2 regions of the Sporolactobacillus sp. Y61 genome follow, and region 2 is predicted to be linked to the other one. Evidence: a T-box and tRNA genes for the amino acid it is inferred to sense, from the RefSeq annotation. Region 2 holds a T-box; the other holds one or more tRNA genes.
What was found. A T-box is a leader RNA that pairs with one kind of tRNA and senses whether it is charged. The one in region 2 lies ahead of tyrS (tyrosine--tRNA ligase), so its partner is inferred to be a tRNA-Tyr.

Region 1: it has a tRNA-Tyr gene. The T-box ahead of tyrS (tyrosine--tRNA ligase) is inferred to sense a tRNA for this amino acid. The anticodon was not compared.

Annotation. Positions count from the first base shown of each region.
Region 1 is NZ_CP159510.1:585,907-590,322, reverse strand. Features, by position in the region: gene ABNN70_RS02890 (hypothetical protein) at 1-121, shown strand, start outside; gene ABNN70_RS02885 (M15 family metallopeptidase) at 257-1,054, shown strand; tRNA gene ABNN70_RS02880 (tRNA-Glu) at 1,321-1,395, shown strand; tRNA gene ABNN70_RS02875 (tRNA-Val) at 1,397-1,469, shown strand; tRNA gene ABNN70_RS02870 (tRNA-Thr) at 1,477-1,552, shown strand; tRNA gene ABNN70_RS02865 (tRNA-Tyr) at 1,573-1,657, shown strand; tRNA gene ABNN70_RS02860 (tRNA-Lys) at 1,669-1,744, shown strand; tRNA gene ABNN70_RS02855 (tRNA-Leu) at 1,751-1,836, shown strand; tRNA gene ABNN70_RS02850 (tRNA-Gly) at 1,887-1,961, shown strand; tRNA gene ABNN70_RS02845 (tRNA-Ala) at 1,968-2,040, shown strand; gene ABNN70_RS02840 (restriction endonuclease subunit S) at 2,254-2,832, shown strand; gene ABNN70_RS02835 (HsdR family type I site-specific deoxyribonuclease) at 2,825-4,416, shown strand, end outside.
Region 2 is NZ_CP159510.1:1,965,324-1,969,739, forward strand. Features, by position in the region: gene ABNN70_RS09255 (AAA family ATPase) at 1-1,047, shown strand, start outside; gene def (peptide deformylase) at 1,109-1,666, opposite strand; T-box leader at 1,821-2,038, shown strand; gene tyrS (tyrosine--tRNA ligase) at 2,105-3,355, shown strand; gene ABNN70_RS09270 (YtxH domain-containing protein) at 3,513-3,743, shown strand; gene ABNN70_RS09275 (metallophosphoesterase family protein) at 3,807-4,416, opposite strand, start outside.

The sequences.
Region 1 (4,416 bases), 1.4 Mb from region 2:
ATTAACCAGAACGGATCAGGAACGTCATGAGGAAACCGTCCGTCTGAACCGTAAATTACTCTTGACTGATTGTGCGCTTGCTATCTCAATCATCATTAACGTCAAACTGATTTTCGGGTAAGCGGATAACGCAGTCGGAACAAGGGTGGGAAATTGTGGTATCCCTTCATTGTTCCTTTTTATTGTGACTGTTTTGTGAGATGATAGGTTTATTAGTTTTTAAAGAATTTTGAAGATAGACAGGAGTACAGTGATATTGAAACTCAAAAGATTCATGGGAATGACGGCAGCGCTGCTCCTTTCTCTGTCCGCATGCACCACAGCTCCGCAATCTCATCAGGAGCCGGATCATGCGTCGCAGTCGGCTGAAAAATCAGCAGAAAACCGGTCTTCTCAAAGTCAGGAAGCAAGCCCGTCTACACAGGATCATGAAATGTCTGCGATGAATCAGAAGGGGATCCATGTTGTCGCCGATCCGGACAGCTCTCTGGTTCTTGTTAATAAATATTTCAAGCTGCCTGACAGCTATGTGCCAAAGAATCTGGTTGATGCCCGGGTTCCCTTCATTTTTTCCGGAAAATCTGAGAAAAGGAAAATGCGCCAGGAAGCGGCACATGCGCTTGAGCACATGTTCGCCGCAGCAGAGAAGGAAGGGATCCGGCTGACAGGCGTCTCGGCTTATCGTTCTCATCGGACGCAGGTCTCTCTTTTTAATTATTATGTGAACAAAGATGGAGAAAAAAAGGCATTGACGTACAGCGCACGCCCGGGAACAAGCGAACATGAAACCGGCCTTTCCATTGATGTATCAGGACGTAACGGCCAATATGCGGCAACTGAAGCTTTTGGCAGGACACGGGAAGCGGCCTGGCTCACGCAGCATGCGCATGAATATGGATTTATCATCCGTTATCCGAAAGGGAAAGAATCCATTACCGGTTATGAATATGAGGCGTGGCATCTGAGATATGTCGGACGTTCCGCTGCAACCACTATATTTAAGAGAGGACTTGCGCTTGAAGAATATCTGGGCGACGTCCCGGTTTCAAAATAATCACAGCCAAAGCCTTTCGCTCATCCATCTCTTTGCCCGTGTCATGGGAGCGGTCGAAATGAGCAGGGTGGTAAATGTTCTGTGAGGTGGCGAGACGGGATTTCTGCTTTTCGGGATAGGTGTAAAACAGGTATAAAGGCAGGGAATGTAGAACAGACTGATAGAGCCTGGTAATATTCAGAAAATATAAGTTTTTATATTTTACTTTACAAGCCTGTCCATTCTAGATATAATAAAGAACGTCGATTGCGAAAGAAAAAGGATATGGCCCGTTCGTCAAGTGGTTAAGACACCACCCTTTCACGGTGGGTTCATGGGTTCGAATCCCGTACGGGTCACCATGGAGGATTAGCTCAGCTGGGAGAGCGTCTGCCTTACAAGCAGAGGGTCATAGGTTCGAGCCCTATATCCTCCATCATTTCGCCGGTCTAGCTCAATTGGTAGAGCAACTGACTTGTAATCAGTAGGTTGGGGGTTCAAGTCCTCTGACCGGCACCATAGTTTGCAGCGCTTACCGTGGAGGGATAGCGAAGTGGTTAAACGCGACGGACTGTAAATCCGTTCCCTCAGGGTACGAAGGTTCGAATCCTTCTCCCTCCACCACTTATACCTGTGGGCCATTAGCTCAGTTGGCAGAGCATCTGACTCTTAATCAGAGGGTCGAAGGTTCGAGGCCTTCATGGCCCACCATATGATGCGGGTGTGGCGGAATTGGCAGACGCGCTAGATTCAGGTTCTAGTGCCCTTTACCGGGCGTGGAGGTTCAAGTCCTCTCATCCGCACTTTACTTTATTTATTAAAATGGGTGGCATTTTTATACACCCTTTATTTTGCGGAAGTAGTTCAGTGATAGAACATCACCTTGCCATGGTGGGGGTCGCGGGTTTGAATCCCGTCTTCCGCTCCATATTATGGGGCCTTAGCTCAGCTGGGAGAGCGCCTGCTTTGCACGCAGGAGGTCAGCGGTTCGATCCCGCTAGGCTCCATCGGAGAATATATGAACGAAGCGATCATTTTGCCGAAGAAGCAAAATGATCGCTTTTTTGTTGTGGTACAAAAAAGCTTATGCGATTTCAGCCGGCGAATGTTTTATTGTTTAAAATGTAATTTTGCGAAATTAAAATTTTATGTTGCAAAATCTATTTTCCCATGATATATTTATATCATCAAAAACGTAATTTTAGAAAGGCACGGTGTTTATGAAAAAATTAAGTGAGAGGGTTGAGCTGGTCAGCGGCTCACCACAGTTTCGGCTCACTGAAAGTTTCGATGAACAGGCACCGCTCTACTATTTTTACAGTCAGACCGATTTATCAGATGATCTGGTTGGCATGGTTTCGCCGGATAACGACAATAAACAAATACGTACAAGGGATAAAGTGAACACGTTGCACGCCGGGGATGTTGTATTCAGTCTGACTTCAGGCACCGCTTCTATGGTAAGAAAAGTTCACGAAAATTATCTCTACACGCAAAATTATGTGAGGCTCGATCCAGAGAATCACATCGACTCGAAATATCTGGTTTATCTGCTTAATGAAAATAAGACCATCCGAAAACAATTGATGATCGGACTGCAAGGTTCACAAGTATTGAAATATACGTTGAGGCAGCTTAAAGAACTTAAAATGCCAAAGCTTCCATCAATCGAAAAGCAGAAAAATATCGGAGAGGTCTATTTTAAACAGCTACGTTTGCACGCGCTGCGAAATCGCGTGGCAGAATCTGAGAAGGTCATTCTTTTAAAACGGTTAGAGGAGGCTACTTATGATGAATGAAACCCGATTTGAAACGGAACTGATTCAGTATATAACCAGTGGAACCATTACAGCGCCTGAACACTTAAAAAGAACGGGTGATTCTGCAGTTCATGAAAAACCGCTTGATTACGTGGTTAAAACGAAACTCTGGAAATATGAACCGCAAATCAAAACGACAGATCAGCTTTGGGCTAATTTTAAAGCCATTCTTGAACAGCATAATCATAACACGCTTGATCATCCGCTAAGTACTGTTGAATTTAATCAGGTAAAGAAAATCATCTCCGACCTTAAAACGCCTTATGAAGCGGGGCAATTCTTATACGGTTTAAACGGTGTATCGCAAATTGAGATTGATCTGGATGATGGGCGACATGTCTTCTTAACCGTATTCGATCAGAAACAGATTGGGGCAGGCAATACCGTCTATCAGGTAGTCAATCAAATTGAACGGCCGGCGGTCATTACCGGTAAGCCAAATCGCCGTTTCGATACGACACTTATGATCAACGGTTTACCGATTATTCAGATTGAAGAGAAGCGTGAAACGCATGATGTGAATGAAGCACTGAATCAAATGCATCAATATGCTGATGAAAATCAATACCGCGATATTTTTTCAACCTTGCAGATTTTAGTTGCGATCACGCCAAATAATGTCAAGTATATGGCCAATACAACGGCCGATAAATTCAATAAGGATTTTGCATTTAACTGGCAGCGTAAAAGCGACAATACCATCGTACGAAACTGGAAAGAGTTTGCGGATTCCATGCTTAGCATTCCAATGGCCCATCAAATGGCGACGAATTATATGATTCTGGATGGGACGAAAAATAAGCAGATGCTTAAAGTCATGCGTCCTTACCAGGTATATGCTACGCAAAATGTTATTGAAAAACTGAAGCACATTGATTTTGAACTTGGAATGAACAAGGTCGGTTACATATGGCACACAACGGGTTCCGGTAAAACCATCACAAGTTTCAAAACCGCATGGCTTGCCAGTCGCATGCCTAAAGTGGATAAAGTCGTTTTTGTTGTTGACCGAATCGCCTTGACGAAACAAACAAATGAAAACTATCAGGCATATGATCCGGACAGCACAGAAGATGCACTTGGAAGTGTTCAAAATACGGATAATACCAAAGACTTAAATCGCAAACTCAAAAGTAAAGACAATAACATCATTGTGACCAGTGTTCAAAAGCTCGAGACACTTGTTAAGCGGGCATCTTTCAAAGCGCCTGATAAAAACATCGTCTTTATTGTCGATGAGGCGCACCGGTCTACGGGTGGAGAAAGTTTCGCAAAGATTCAAAAAGCGTTCAAAAAATCAGCATGGGTGGGTTATACCGGAACACCAATGTTTGATGAGACGACGACCGGACTTCGTACAGAAGACATCTTCGGCCCGCTGCTTCATGCGTATACGATTCGTGAAGCCATTGCCGATCGAAACGTCCTGGGCTTCAAAGTTGATTTTGAAACAACCATTGACGAAGAGCAGATGAAGAGGGAATACTTACCGAAATTCTATCGTGAGCGTTATCCCAAATGGACAGACGCGCAAATCAAAGACAAGATTAAAAATTTGTCGCA
Region 2 (4,416 bases):
CAGCTCGAACAGCTGGAGAAGATTAAATCCAATGGAACCGAACCTCCTGTTGCCGGTCATGAAGCCGTTGTTACAGCAGATCTGATTCAGCAGATTGTTGAAGATCGTACGGGCATACCGGTTCGTAAACTTCAGAGTGACGAGCAGAATAAAATGCGCAATCTTGAAGATCGTTTAAATCAGAAGGTCATTGGTCAGAAGGAAGCCGTGCAAAGAGTTTCCCGCGCCATTCGCCGCAACAGAACCGGATTCAGAAAATCGGAACGCCCGATTGGATCATTCCTGTTTGTCGGACCGACCGGAGTCGGGAAAACGGAGCTTGCGAAAACACTCGCCTATGAAATGTTCGGTGAACGTGATGCGATGATTCGTCTTGATATGAGTGAATACATGGAGAAACACTCAGTCTCTAAACTGATTGGTGCACCTCCGGGCTATGTCGGACATGAAGAAGCCGGCCAGTTAACAGAAAAGGTACGTCGTAAACCATACAGTATTATTCTGGTTGATGAAATTGAAAAAGCTCATCCGGATGTCATGCATATGTTCCTGCAGATTCTGGACGACGGCCGTCTGACCGACAGCATGGGTCGAACAGTAAGCTTTAAAGATACCATCATTATCATGACGAGTAATGCCGGCATTTCGAACCGGAGAGCCACCGTCGGATTCGGTGCGACGGACAGCCATGATGATATGATCAAACAGCTGGAAAACTACTTCCAGCCGGAATTCCTGAACCGCTTTGATGCGATTGTGAAATTTAATTCACTGAAACGGGAAGATCTGATCGGTATTGTTAGTCTGATGCTTGAAGACATTAATAAGGCAGCGGACGAACAGGGTCTGGAGCTTCACGTCACAGACGCAGCGAAGAGAAAACTGGCCGAACTGGGATATAATCCTGAATTCGGTGCACGTCCACTCCGTCGTGTTCTCGAAGAAAAGATTGAAGATAAGATTTCTGATCTGCTTCTCGATAATGATCAGGCAAAGAAGATCATGGTCGATGAAGAGAACGGTGAAATCAAAGTAACAGCAGCCTGACAGGCAGTAAAAAGACCGGCACCTCAATCATGAGGTGCCGGTCTTTTTTTGACTGAGAGAATCAGAATTCTTCATGCTGGACGACATGATCCGGAATCTTAAAGGGATTATCCTTATTTATCCGGTCAAAGAACAGAATGCCATTCAAGTGATCAATTTCATGCTGGATGGCAATGGCGGGATAGCCCTTCAGTCGCAGTTTCAGCGGTTTCCCGTCGATATCGAAGGCCTTAACTTTTACACGGGCATGACGGGGCACGAAGCCGGGCACATCCCGGTCGACGGACAGGCATCCCTCTCCGCCTTCAAGATAGGTGTTCTCGACGGAATGGCTGATAATTTTGGGATTAAACAGCGTATATTCATAATGTTTGCCCTTTTCATCATCCAGAAACAGGGCAATCATACGTTTGCTGATCGCAATTTGCGGTGCTGCAATTCCGATACCCGCGCGTAGATGATATTTTTTTGCTGTTTTTTCGTCCTGGCTGTTTTTCAGGAACTCCAGCATATCCCTTAATGTCTGCTTTTCTTCGTCTGTTGCAGGAAGCGGGACCTCTTTTGCAACTTGTCTGAGAATCGGGTTTCCTTCCCGAATGATATCATCCATAGTAATCATAAATGACGCACTCCTTCAATAAAAAACTCCAGCTGATGCTATAAGATAAGTGTAACATTAAATCTCTTCTGTGTTTACTGTTCCGCACATAAGGGGTGAAAATGATTTGACATGATCATGAAAACGTGACAAAATATAAATTACTTCTAAATCATCGTATACGTTGAAGGGAAAAAGTAGCAGCTGCTGCCGACTATCAGAGATCCGGCGGATGGTGCAAGCCGGAAGCAGGCAGCTGACGAATTACTACCCGGAGTATTCTTCCGTGAACACCGAAGTAGCGGAAGACGGCGGATCGCCGTTAGTTCAATGAAGCGGCCGGAGTCACGAATCCGGTCACAAGGATGGTACCGTGCATGAAGCGCTCCTTATTACAGGAGCGCTTTTTATATTGCCGGTTTTTTTCCGGCAGAAAAAAGGAAAAAGGTGAGATCAATAATGGATATTCTTGATGATTTAAAATATCGGGGGCTTATTAACCAGGTCACAGACGAAGAGGGTCTGCGAGAGGCACTTAAAAGTCCGATGACTTTTTATTGTGGATTCGATCCGACGGCAGACAGCCTTCACGCCGGAAATCTCCTGATGATCGTGATTATGATGCGCCTGCAGCGGGCAGGACACCATCCTGTCGCGCTTGTCGGGGGAGGGACCGGCATGATTGGCGATCCGAGCGGACGGTCAACCGAAAGACAGCTGAATTCAAAAGAGGTTGTCCAGGGCTATGCTGAAAAGCTGAGACAACAATTATCCCGCTTTCTGGATTTTAAGAGTGGAAAAGCAATCTGTCTGAATAACGCTGAATGGCTGGAGAAGCTGTCTACCATCCAGTTTCTCCGTGATGTAGGCAAACATTTTCCCTTAAACTACATGCTGTCCAAAGATTCAGTCCAGTCGCGTATGGAGGCGGGTATTTCTTTTACTGAGTTCTCTTACATGCTTCTTCAGTCATTTGATTATCTGAACCTTTATGAAAACTATGGCTGTCGGCTGGAAATTGGTGGAAGCGATCAGTGGGGAAATATTACTGCAGGTCTGGAGCTTATTCGCAGAAAAGGCCATGACGAACCGGCTTTTGGCCTGACCTTTCCGCTTATTACAAAGAGCGACGGTACGAAATTCGGGAAATCCATGGGCGGAGCCATATGGCTGGATCCGGAGAAGACGACCCCATATGAATGGTATCAGTTCTGGATCAATGCCTCAGATGAGGATGTCATTAATTACCTGAAATATTTTACATTCCTGACGCATGATGAAATTGACGCACTGGCAGAAGAAGTGAAGGAAAATCCGGAAAAACGTCAGGCGCAGAAAACCCTTGCCCGGGAAATGACGAAACTGGTTCATGGCGATAAAGCACTTCATGAAGCAGAGAATATTACGCAGGCCCTTTTCAGCGGGGATGTTTCCCAACTGACTGCTGATGAAATCCAGCAGGGCTTCCGGGCGTTTCCAACGTATCAGGCGCCATCGAAAGAGCCGGTGGGGTTAATTGATCTGATCGTTCAGTCGGGGGTCACCACATCAAAACGTCAGGCGCGTGAGGATATAAGTAACGGGGCAATATATATCAATGGACGGCGCAGAACAGATCTTCATGATGTTGTTGATGAAAAGGACCGGATTGAAGGCATCTATACCATCATCCGTAGGGGCAAGAAGAAGTATACACTGGTTAAATTCTGACTCGATGGCGAATCACAGACAAACCGTTTCGTAAATGTCGTTCATTAGACGACAGGTGACGACATTGTTATACTTATAGTGGTATGTACAAATAATGGCCATGACGGACATGATTAAATCATGGGTTTATAAAGCTGTATTCAGGGAGGCTATAAGCATGAGTCAGAGCGAAAAGAAATGTTGCAGCGGTTTAAGCGGTAAAGAATTGATGATCGGAAGTATTATCGGTGGGATTGTTGGCGGTGTGACCGCACTTCTTCTGGCACCGAAATCCGGGGAAGAGACAAGAAGAGACCTTCATGTGAAAGACCTGGTGTCAAACGGTGTCGATAAAGTAAAACAGGCGGCATCCACACTCGTAAAAAAAGATGAAGAGCCCTACAGCTGATCTTCAGAAAGCATCAAGATAAAAAGAACTCTTTCGGGAGAGTTGTCCCCCGGAGGAGTTCTTTTAGTTTGACACATAACAGACTGATTTTGTTGGTAATTCCAGACAGTTTAACTGGCCGCCGAAGACGCATCCTCCATCAATTCCAATAATATTATTATTTCCGAAGTAAACATGATTCGAGTTATGAAAGAACATGGTTGGCGTATGACCGAAAATAACCGTTTTTTTGCCATGATACCCGTTAAAGAAGGGAGTCCGTATCCAGAGAAACGTTTCTTCATCTGTTTCTTCCAGCTTTTTCTCCGGATCTACTCCTGCGTGAACAAAAATATAATGTTCTGTTTGCGCATATACATTCAATTTACTGATCCATTCCAGGTCGTCAAGCAGTTCATCAGGAAGCTGCGGCGATCCTTTTACGATGTTCTGATAAAGATTTCCGGGATCGACTCCGTAACTCTTTAATGTCCGCGCGCCTCCGTTAGCTGCCCATTGCGTCAGATATTCAGGAGATCCGCTGCCGGTCAGTGCGTTCTCCATCATATCTTCATGATTTCCTTTAAGGACAATTGCTCCGAGCTTTTCCAGAACTCTGGCTTTCTGCACGCAGGCTTTTGGATCTTTTCCTCTGTCAACATAATCGCCGAGGAGAAAAAGCAGGTCTTCCGCT